One region of the Cytobacillus sp. BC1816 genome, then DNA from elsewhere that is predicted to be linked to it. Evidence: riboswitches for the same ligand, from Rfam matches in the RefSeq annotation. Region 1 holds a riboswitch; the other holds the start of a gene.
The links. Region 1 has a riboswitch for lysine ahead of ACR42H_RS21555 (aspartate kinase). Riboswitches for the same ligand answer to the same signal wherever they lie in the genome.
Positions count from the first base shown of each region.

Region 2: it holds a riboswitch for lysine, as region 1 does, so the genes downstream of both, ACR42H_RS23280 (Na+/H+ antiporter NhaC family protein) here and ACR42H_RS21555 (aspartate kinase) in region 1, are expected to answer to the same signal.

Region 1 covers NZ_CP195611.1:4,232,266-4,238,103, forward strand. Annotated here, with positions in the region: gene sdhA (succinate dehydrogenase flavoprotein subunit) at 1-277, opposite strand, end outside; gene ACR42H_RS21545 (succinate dehydrogenase cytochrome b558 subunit) at 417-1,025, opposite strand; gene ACR42H_RS21550 (YslB family protein) at 1,375-1,827, shown strand; gene ACR42H_RS21555 (aspartate kinase) at 1,889-3,118, opposite strand; lysine riboswitch at 3,309-3,488, opposite strand; gene uvrC (excinuclease ABC subunit UvrC) at 3,617-5,410, opposite strand; gene trxA (thioredoxin) at 5,670-5,838, opposite strand, start outside.
Region 2 covers NZ_CP195611.1:4,579,759-4,585,596, reverse strand. Annotated here, with positions in the region: gene ACR42H_RS23300 (DUF72 domain-containing protein) at 1-35, shown strand, start outside; gene ACR42H_RS23295 (YunC family protein) at 150-452, shown strand; gene ACR42H_RS23290 (HD-GYP domain-containing protein) at 791-1,885, shown strand; gene yunB (sporulation protein YunB) at 1,957-2,703, shown strand; lysine riboswitch at 2,769-2,975, shown strand; gene ACR42H_RS23280 (Na+/H+ antiporter NhaC family protein) at 3,134-4,711, shown strand; gene ACR42H_RS23275 (YsnF/AvaK domain-containing protein) at 4,802-5,683, opposite strand.

The sequences.
Region 1 (5,838 bases):
TAATTCCTGGTGCTGCCTCTGCCATCGCTTTAACAGGCGGCTGGTTTGCCAGGAAGTCTCCGCCATAAATTGTATCGTCAAAATGAATCCAAGGAGAATCGCCTTCCCCTTTTGTATTTACCGCTCCGTTGATGCCGCCCTGGGCACAAACAGAGTGAGAACGTTTAACCGGCACTAAAGAAAATAATTCAACCGGAGTCCCGGATTCTGCAACTTTAATTGTCGCCATTAAACCGGCTAAACCGCCGCCGACAACTATAACCTTTCCTTTACCCATAGTGACTCACTCCCTAATTACTAATACAACTTTGAAAAGCGCAGAGCGCCTGCCTATCGCGCTTAAAGCCAGACCGCTCTCAAAGCTGCAATATTATTGGCACGTTATAAACCCGAAGTCTAATAGTCTTTTATTGGCTTTAAATAAATGCTGTAAGAGCACGTACACCAACAATAGATAATGCAATGAAAATTCCGATCGTTACATAAGTGGAAATAACCTGTGAACGAGGAGATACTGTAATTCCCCAGCTGACAAGGAATGACCAAAGCCCATTAGCAAAGTGGAAAATCGCAGAAATGACTCCAATAATATAGAACCAGAACATAAATGGATTAGATAGGATGTTCTCCATCATCTGAAAGTTAACTTCTGCTCCAAATGCAGCCTGTACACGTGTTTCCCAAACATGCCATGCAACAAAAACCAGTGTAATGACACCTGAAACACGCTGCAGCATAAACATCCAGTTGCGGAAGTATCCATATCTGCTTGCGTTATTTTTTGCAGTAAAAGCAATATAAAGTCCATAGATTGCATGGAACAGCAAAGGTAGATAGATTACAAACGTTTCAAGGAATATTCTGAATGGAAGACTTTCCATGAAATGCGCTGCATTATTAAAAGATTCCTCTCCCCCTGTTGCAAAATGGTTCACTACAAGGTGCTGCACCAAAAACAAACCAACCGGTATAACCCCAAGTAATGAATGCAATCTGCGATTAAAAAACTCACGATTACCTGCCATAAACTTTCCCCCCCTGATTTTAAAAAAATGATGCTGAGCCCCCGCTCAGGACATCATCTCGAAAATGTTATTCATTTTCTTACAATTATGTGACATGTCCATTTTACTCCCAAGATAATAGAGCGTCAAGAAAACGGATACATAAAATGTTCCATATTAATAAAATTTTTAAAAAATATTTACGGCTAAAAAACATATATTATTCTGTGGTTCAATCTGACCTAGTTGCTGCTCTCCAGTATACTGAAATAGTAATTATTTCTATGCAAATCGTTCTATTTTTTCCCGAATTGATATTAACTCCCTCAGCATATTGTATATAATAGAATCATAGAAAGAGGGGAGACTATTGAGCGAATTAGCATCTGCGAAATCCACTAATGAAAATCACATACAGTCAGTTCCGGTTTTTGGCTATGAACTAATCCGGGAAGTGCTGCTGCATGACCTTTTGGGAAATGAAGCACCGGAAATTTTATATTGGGCCGGCAAAAGGATCGCACGCATGTATCCTCTGGAAACAGCCGGCCAGATTGCCGAGTTTTTTATAAATGCCGGCTGGGGAAATCTTTCCATCGCAAACGAATCGAAACATGAAATTGAAATGGAATTATCAAGCCAGCTGATTGCAGAACGCTGCAAAAAGAACCATAACTGCTCCTTTCAGCTTGAAGCCGGATTTATAGCCCAGCAGATTGAACTTCAAAAAGAAGTCATTTGTGAGGCATTCGAACATCCCCGCAAAAAAACTGGCAAAATCCTTATTACAGTGAAGTGGGACAAAAAGGATCCTGCTGAGTAATATCATATGTACAAACAATAAGCTATCAATTTTGATAGCTTATTGTTTGATATTCCTGGAATTAAGCCTTAACCGGAGAAACCGACAGCTTGAATGCATCATGTAAAGCATCAACTGCATCAATCATTTTGCTGTTTTCAACAACCGCCGATACTTTAATTTCTGATGTGCTTACCATTTTCACCGTTATTTCATTCGCGGAAAGTACTTCGAACATTTCTGCAGCCACACCCGGATTGGAAATCATGCCTGAGCCAACAATCGAAACTTTAGCAAGGCCGGATTCCCACTCAATTCTGTCATAATTTAATTGTTCTCTATGCTTTTCCAGCACTTTTACTGTATCTGTGAGATCTTCATTCTTTATTGAAAATGAAAGGTTTGTCGTCTGAGCCTCTGTCATGCTCTGGATAATGATATCAACGTTAATGCGATTTTTGGCAAGCGCCGAGAAAATAGTAGACAATCCAGTCAGTGAATTAGGAAGGCCAAGAATCGTCACCCTTGTTATATCATCCTCAAAAGCCACACCGCGCACGACTAAGTTTTGTTCCATTTTTACTTCCTCCTCAATGATTGTTCCGGCTTCCTTCTCAAGGCTTGAACGCACTTCAAGGGGAAGTCCATAATTTTTAGCAAATTCGACTGCTCTTGGATGGAGCACACCTGCCCCCAAATTGGCCAGTTCAAGCATTTCATCATAAGATACTGAATACAATTTTCTGGCATTCTTTATATAGCGGGGATCTGATGTAAATACCCCGGTAACATCAGTATAAATATCACATTTATCAGCTTTAAGTGCTGCAGCCAGTGCAACAGCCGTTGTATCAGAACCGCCTCGTCCAAGTGTGGTGATGGAACCATCTTCTGTCATCCCCTGGAAGCCTGCCACAATCACAATTTTCCCCTTGTTTAATTCACCTTGAATGGTGCCCGGATCAATATTCACTATCCTCGCATTGCCATGGACTGCTTCTGTTTTAATACCTGCCTGCCCCCCTGTAAAAGAAACGGCGGGATGACCTTTCGCATTTAAAGCCATCGCCAATAAAGAGATGGTCACCTGTTCGCCGGTTGTTAGCAGCATGTCCATTTCCCTTTTATTAGGTGAGGGGGAGATTTCCCTGGCCATGCCTACCAGCTGATCAGTTGTTTTGCCCATTGCCGAAACAACCACAACAACATCATTTCCCCGATTTTTTTCTTCAATTACCCGATTGGCAACATTTTGAATTCTGTCTACAGTCCCCACGGAGGTGCCCCCGAATTTCTGCACAATGATTCCCACAGCTTTCCCTTCTTTCTAAAGAACTAGTAACTTTGTGATTTGCCGTCCTATGTAAGTGAAGCATGACAGTTCACTCTGCTGTATTTGACAATGGCCTTAACTTTAAAATACCCTTTTGGGCAATAAAAAAAGCAATGGAATAGTTTACTATCCCATTGCTGTGCAGCCAAAGTATAAAAATGAGCAAACACAGTGAGATAGCTCTCCAGGACGGCATTGTCCTGACAATCCTGCATTTGTTCAATGCAGAACCAGCAGAAAAAATGATGAGATTTTCTCCACTTCGGCGAACGTACCCTTTCAAAGCTTTTCATGGAAGCTCATTCTTCTCCAAGCTTTTACTGATGAAGTTCGCACCTCTACCTTCACTTAACGATTCGGTTCACAGTCCAGAAACTTTGTTTGAACTAAATGAACATACGCTTTATCGCTATAAAGTGATATTGATATAAAGTTTGAATTAGTATAACATATCTGAAATTTTCTGTCTATATCCATTTATGACTTAGGATTTCCACTTTGTTCCTCAAGCCTCAACTTCAATTCATCAGCAACATTCTCAGGAATGCCTATTTTCCTAAACTCCTCAATTGGTGCTTCTTTCATTTTCTTTACAGATCCAAATGCTTTCAGCAGCTGTTTCTTTCGTTTTTCTCCTATTCCGGGAATATCATCAAGAATAGATTGAAAGGCACTTTTTCCACGAAGCTGGCGATGAAAAGTAATCGCAAAACGATGCACCTCGTCCTGAATTCTCTGAAGCAGATAAAATTCCTGGCTGTTCCTTGCAAGCGGAATAATTTGAAGAGGATTACCAAATAAGAGCTGAGAAGTCCTGTGCTTTTCATCCTTCACCAGGCCTGAAATCGGAATATCCAGTCCGAGCTCATTTTCAAGCACATCCCGTACAGCTTCAACATGCCCTTTTCCCCCATCAATCATAATTAAATCCGGAAGCGGCAGCTCTTCTTTCAATACCCTTGTATATCTGCGCCGGACCACTTCTCTCATGGATTCATAGTCATCAGGGCCTTTAACGGACTTAATTTTATATTTACGGTATTCTCTTTTCTCTGGTTTGCCATCAATAAAGACGATCATGGCTGAAACAGGGTCCGTTCCCTGGATATTTGAATTATCAAATGCTTCTATCCGGTGAGGAGTATAGATTCCAAGCTGATCCCCCAGATTTTCTACAGCCTTAATTGTCCGTTCTTCATCACGCTCAATTAAAGAAAACTTCTCCTGGAGAGCAATTTTTGCATTTTTATAAGCAAGCTTCACCAGGTCCTTTTTTTGTCCGCGCTGCGGTTTTAGCACTTTAACATCCAGAAGCTGTTCTGCCATTACAGCATCAACCGAATCCGGTGCCAATATTTCACGCGGTTTAAAGTGGTTTGTTTTTATATAAAACTGGCCGAGGAAAGTTAAGATTTCTTCTTCCGGCTCATTATAAATAGGGAACATTGATACATCCCGTTCAATGAGTTTACCCTGTCTGATGAAAAATACCTGAACACACATCCATCCTTTATCAACCGCATATCCAAATACATCCCGGTCTGTAAAGTCTGTCATTGTCATTTTTTGCTTTTCCATCGTTGCATCGATATGGGCAATTTTATCCCTGAGCTCCTTCGCCCTTTCAAAGTCCAATTCTTCTGCAGCTGCTGTCATTTTTGCAGTCAGGTCTTTTTTAATCTCTTTGTATCCGCCATTCAAGAATTTTGCAATCTCATCTGTCATTTGCTTATACTGGTCTTCACTTACGGCCTTCACGCATGGCGCAAGACATTGGCCTAAATGATAATAAAGGCAAACTCTGTCCGGAAGAGTTGAACATTTGCGGAGAGGATAAATTCGGTCGAGCAGCTTTTTTGTTTCATTGGCAGCCTGCACATTGGGATAAGGTCCGAAGTATTTTCCCCTGTCCTTTTTTACTTTTCTGGTTGTAATCAGACGGGGATGGCGTTCGGCCGTCAATTTGATAAAAGGGTAACTTTTATCGTCTTTCAGCATTACATTATATTTCGGATCATATTTCTTGATCAGATTCATCTCAAGGATCAATGCTTCCATATCTGAAGAAGTGACAATGTACTCAAAATCTACGATCTCATTAACAAGTCTTAATGTTTTTCCGTCATGTGAGCCTGTGAAATAGGATCTTACACGGTTTTTCAGGATTTTTGCCTTCCCCACGTATATAATGGTTCCCTGCCTGTCTTTCATCAAATAACAGCCCGGCTGGGCAGGAAGCAGCATCAGTTTATTTTTTATCGTATCATTCATGGCACTTCACCTCCCCGGTTAAAACTTTTTACTGAAGTTCTATTTATACATTATTTGATCTGCTCATTTTGGGGTGCAAGCTAGAAATAAAGCTAGTTTGCTCTGGCAGCAAACCAATATTATTTAGCCTCTAAAATGCAGATGGCACATTATTACCATCTTATTATATCAGCCTGGAAACCTGCAGCATAACAACAAAACACATATGACAAAAAAAATCCCGATGTCCTCTGGGGACACCGGGAAAATTCCTTATAAATTAAGCGTGTTTTGAAAGTAATTCAGCAAGAGCTTCTTTCGGCTGGAAACCAACCACTTTATCTACAACTTCACCGTCTTTTAGAACGATTAATGTCGGAATGCTCATTACGCCAAACTTGCCAGCAGTTTCCTGGTTTTCATCAACATCTAATTTTACAATTTTCACT
Region 2 (5,838 bases), 350 kb from region 1:
AGCAGCTCGCTCCCAGACAGCTTGATTTATTTTAAGCGGTGCCAGGCACCTATACCACTTCAGCTAACGGGTATAGGTGCCTGGCACTTTCACCCTTTTCCTTGTCCGTACATATTGTGTAAGGAAAAAGGAAAGGAGTGGCGGCAAGTATGATTGATTTAAAACCGATTGATATAGAAGGCCATACTTTTTTGAGTGTATCGGTGCAATTGCCGAAGACCAATCTGCTTGTGGTAACGAATGATAAAGGGTATATCATGTGCGGCGCCCTTGATGTAGCTCTGCTGAATGAGAAGCTTAAGGACCGCAAAGTAATTGCCGGCAGGGCGGTCGGCGTAAAAACCATAGAGCAGCTGTTAGATGCCCCCCTCGAATCTGTCACATATGAAGCAGAGGAACTGGGCATTATTAAAGGGACGATAGGAAGAGATGCACTTCTTAAAATGATCTAAAGGCATGCCTTGATAGGGATGTCTTTTTTATTGGATTTATATAAAGAGCTTCTACGGACACAAACTATTTTATCTGGAAAAAATCAGCTATCCGCACATAAATTTTTTTATCCGCACCTAAAAAACGGCTATCCGCACCTAAAAAACATAATGGAGTAAAAAAGCCCCGGAGTATAGAAAAGCACATTAAAGTTATCCTTAAAAACGGCATAAGAATCCATTTTTATAAAAAATTTGAGAACTTCCGCCAATGCTGGAATTTTGTCGTATAATGTAAATAAAACCAAATTATACCCGAAATATAAAGTAGCACTGAAAAAAGGATATGGGAGATACATATGAGATTAGCAGCAACCAATACAATTGAGACTGGCAGCGTTTTGGCCAAGGCTATATATAATGACAAGGGTCAGGTCCTCTTGCATGAAGGTGTGGAGCTGGCTGATAAATTAATATACAAATTGCAGGAAATGGGTATTACTTATGTGTATATCAGGGATTGGCGCACTGAGGATATCCAATATAAGGACCCTCTGACTGCCAAAATGCGAACGAAGGCTATCGAAACCATAGAATCGGTTCTGAAGGGTGTAGAAGCAAATAAAGATCTATCAGGCTCTTTAGTGATTGAGAAAGCCTCTAAACGGCTATCAGGGCTAGTTCGTCAACTCATCGGTGAAATAAGGGGAAATAGAGAGCTGCTTACGATCCTATCAGATGTTTATACATATGACCACTATATTTTCACACACTCCCTGAATGTAACCCTTTATTCTCTGGCAATCGGGATGAAACTTCAGCTCCTGCCAAAGGAACTTGAAATCCTGGGGCTAGGTGCTATTCTCCATGATGTAGGGAAAATGAAGGTGCCAGCAGATATTCTTTTGAAACCGGGTAAATTGACAGCGGAAGAATTTGAATCAATAAAGAAGCACCCTGAAGTTGGATTTAATATATTAAGAAGAGTAGAGACGATTCCGCTCCTTGTTGCACATTGTGCCTTTCAGCATCATGAGCGTTTGAATGGCACCGGCTACCCGCGCGGCCTTGAGGGAGACGAGATACATGACTTCGGCAAGATTATTGCGATAGCCGATGTATTTGATGCAGTAACATCAAATCGTATTTACAGACAGGCTATGCTTCCGCATGAAGGTCTGGAGATTTTATATGCAGGGGCAGAAAAGTTATTTGATAAAAGGATAATTGAAGTTTTTCGTCAAGCGGTTGCTGTATATCCTGTGGGTGTTACAGTCGAGCTGAATGATGGCCGGAAAGGCGTTGTCTGCCGGCAGAACGCGGGTCTGAGTGATAGGCCTGTCATACGCGTACTTGAAGAAAAAGGCAGGAATGTCGAGCCATATGAAGCAGATTTGAGGATTGAATTGAATTCTGTCATTATAGGATGCGATACGACTTTTGTACAACAATAAACTATTTTGGATTTTTGAGCCTAGTTCCCTCCTTTACAGCATACATATAGCTTGTAAAGGGGGGATTTGTTTTGGCAAAATTTCGCGGCCGGCTGCCCCGGAAAGGTCCTCTGCCATTTCGTTATGTATTTCTATTGACCTTTATATTTTTCGTCATCTCAACAGCTGCCGGCCTATGGATTATCAACGAAGGGCTAAAGCCCACACTCATGAGCTATGCCGATTCACAGACAAGGAAAATCGCATCATTGGTGATAAACAATGCGATTAATAAAAAAATTACCAATGTGATGGATTTGGAAGATATGTTTGAAGCAAGTGAAAGCGGTGTTGTCAGCATTAATGTGGAAAAGCTGAACAGGGTCAAAGCGGAAGTAACCGAACTGGTTCAGGATAATATTAAAAAGGCGGAAAAGGGCGATTTGGATGCATTGGAGTCCTTTACAGACGTGGAAATTAACACGGAACAAATGCAGAATACAAATGGAATTGTTTATTACGTGCCGCTTGGCCAGGCAACCAATAATGCGCTCCTCGGAAACTTGGGTCCCCGGATACCGGTAAAATTTAATGCAGTTGGATCTGTTACCTCCAATTTTATAACTGAAACAAAGGATCACGGCATTAATAATGTTGAAGTAAAGGTACTGGTCCGTCTGGATGTGCAGGTTCAAATCATTATTCCCTTTGCCACTAAAATTATCACTGTACAGGAGGATGTACTGGCCGCTTATGGCATTTACCCGGGAAAGGTCCCGCAATTTTACAATGGCGGAGGGGGCACCTCACCTTCAATAGAAATACCGGCCGGCCAATAACACTTGCAAATAGATTAGTATTTTGATAAAATTTCAATATAATTTCATAAAAACCTTATCATATCCGATGGGGTAGAGGCGCAAGATTCAAGAGTACGCTGTGCGAGGATGACAACTAAGACCGCAGCCGAAAGGGAATGTTGCCGAAGCATGATTAGTGAGTCAGAACTAATCTTGCTGGGGTTACTTCAAATAGGAGTAACACTGTCATTATGAGGGGAAAGTATGAATATACTTTGTCAAAGCCTTCATAATGGGGAGCTACAGATCGTGATGGAGAAACTAATTACTTCAAAAGAGTAATGATAGATTTTTCTCTATCGTTACTCTTTTTTTATTTTGACTCTGTCATCATCCTTGTTGTTCCCCTGATTGAAAAACGGACACGCCTTTAATGGAGTGATCCAAAAAAACAAGAGGAGGACAAGTAATGGCAAACACGATTTTCTCCCTGCTGCCGCCTTTGGTAGCAATCGCCATGGTTATCCTGACCAGGCGCGTATTGCTGTCATTGGGAGTGGGGATCGTCACAGCCGCATTATTGCTGGCTGAATTTAGCATCACAGAAACATTCAGCATCATTTGGGATGCTGTAAAGGGAATTTTTGTTTCAGACGGAGAGCTGAACACCTGGAATGTATATATTATTCTATTCTTGCTTGTATTAGGAGTTATTACTGCATTTATATCTATTTCAGGCGGAAGCCGCGCATTTGGAGAATGGGCGATGAAGCGTGTCAAGACCCGTGCAGGCGCACAGATTGTCGGAGCTGTTTTAGGTATTATCATATTCATTGACGACTATTTCAATGCTCTGGCAGTCGGCCAGATTTCACGACCGATTACAGACCGCCAGCGTGTATCCCGGGCGAAACTTGCTTATTTGATTGATTCGACTTCAGCACCTGTTTGTGTGGTTTCTCCAGTATCAAGCTGGGGAGCATATATTATTGCGCTGATTGGAACTATCCTTGCTGCCCATAATGTGACCGAGTATTCCGCTTTCTCGGCATTCATTCAAATGATCCCAATGAATCTTTATGTATGGACTACACTTGCTATTGTGTTTATTGTAGCATTAAGAGGCATGGAAATTGGGCCAATGAAGGTTCATGAGAAGCGTGCAGTTGAAGAGGGGCTTGTAATGGATCCTGAGAAGCCTGCACCTGGTGAACTCAAAGACGACCTTCCAACAAGTTCAAAAGGATCGGTTGGGGATCTTGTGTATCCGATTATTGCCCTTGTCATTGGTACAGTAGGTGCAATGCTTTGGACGGGATCCCAAGCGGTTGAAGGAGATGCGACGCTACTGCAAATCTTTGAAAACACAGATGTTTCAAAGTCTCTTATCCTTGGTGGCCTAATTGGTTTGTTTATCTCTATTGCATTATTCCTTCGACAGGCATATGTTTTAAAAGGAGTTAACGCAAATGTTTTTGGAGCAGGGGTATGGGAAGGCATTAAATCCATGCTTCCAGCTGTTTATATCTTACTGTTTGCCTGGGCGATTGTTGATTTGATCGGCCGTCTGGAAACTGGAAAATATTTGGCTGGTATTGTGGAAAGCTCCAATATGAGCACTTCCTGGCTTCCATTTTTACTCTTTGTCATAGCAGGCATTATGGCTTTTAGTACGGGAACTTCATGGGGATCTTTCGGCATCCTGCTTCCGATTGCTGGAGACATTGCTGCAGCAACGGATATCACGCTGTTATTGCCGGCTATGTCAGCTGTCCTTGCTGGAGCGGTTTTCGGAGATCATTGTTCACCGATTTCCGATACAACGATTCTTTCCTCAACTGGGGCAGGCTGTAACCATATAGACCATGTGATGACTCAGCTTCCATATGCCTTGATTTCAGCAGGGATCGCAGTTATTGGTTATTTAATCGTCGGGTTTACTGGCAGCACTGCTATCGCATTACTTACAGTGGCTGTTCTTGTAGCGGCATTTGCTTTCCTTGGCCGTGGCAAAAAAGAAGCCTGGCAGGAAAATAGGGCTAGTTAAACCTATAGAAAAAGGCTTTCTCTTTGAGAAGGCCTTTTTTTGTGTTCATTCATCATTATAAAAGGGGTCCCCCGGAAGGGACCCTTTTAATTATAGGTTGTCATTATTTCTTCCATTAAGAGAACGATTTAAGTCTTCATCGTCAGTAACATATTCACGGCCGCCTTCAAGATGTACTTCTTCTTTCTTAAGATTTTCTTTAACCTGCTGCGTTTCCTGAACTTCCCGTTTGCCTACGATAATCTCTTCAGTGACAACGGGCTTTTTGGAGACTTCTACACGCTCTTCTGTAATTGGGATCCTGATTGTTTCCTCATCTGATATAGGTGAGGTGCTTGCACCAGTTTGATCATCCACTTTTCTTCTTTCTACATACACTTCTTCATGCTCTACCGGTACATTAATTGCTTTTTGTTCTTCCACAACGTCTTTATGGATTTCAACCTCTCCGGCTTGAACACGTTCTTTTGACACATCCAGCTGTTCTTCCCGAAGTTTTAATGATTGTTCATCTTCTTCAGCGGGTTTTCTCTGCTGGCTATATCCCCCAGTGTAAGTGCTGTCCACATTGGCTTCAGCCGTTCCGGCATTGGTAAAGCCTGTTGCAGTATCTATTCGATCGCTGTATAAAATGATTTTTCCCTCGTTGACATAAGTTTCATACTTGCGTGCTTCATCATCTGTCATGCCCAGTTCCCTGAACTTTTCACCTGCAGAGTCGCTGCTCATACGATCATCATCAAACCATGATGCCAGACTATTTAAGAATCCCGCGCTTTCACTGCTGTCTCTATCTTTAGTCTCGAAGGTCTCTGTATGAACACCGGTTTTATCTTCAAGAGACGTATCCAGGTGTTCTGTCTGCCCAATGATGGATAGATCCTGAACAGGGTATCCGTCATTTTGCAGTTCTTGAATGGCATTTACTACTTCCCTTTGTGAATTATAAACTCCGATAATATTGGCATCCATTTGTAAAACCTCCTCTGTAATGCTTTATGCTAAATTTGGTAATGGTTAAGCACACTGGTTATATTCCCGGGACCTGGAAGACCAAACAAGGTTAATTTTGGCATTACGTCAATTTTATTTAGAATTTTCTGAATAAATCGCGAAAGTTTTTAGCT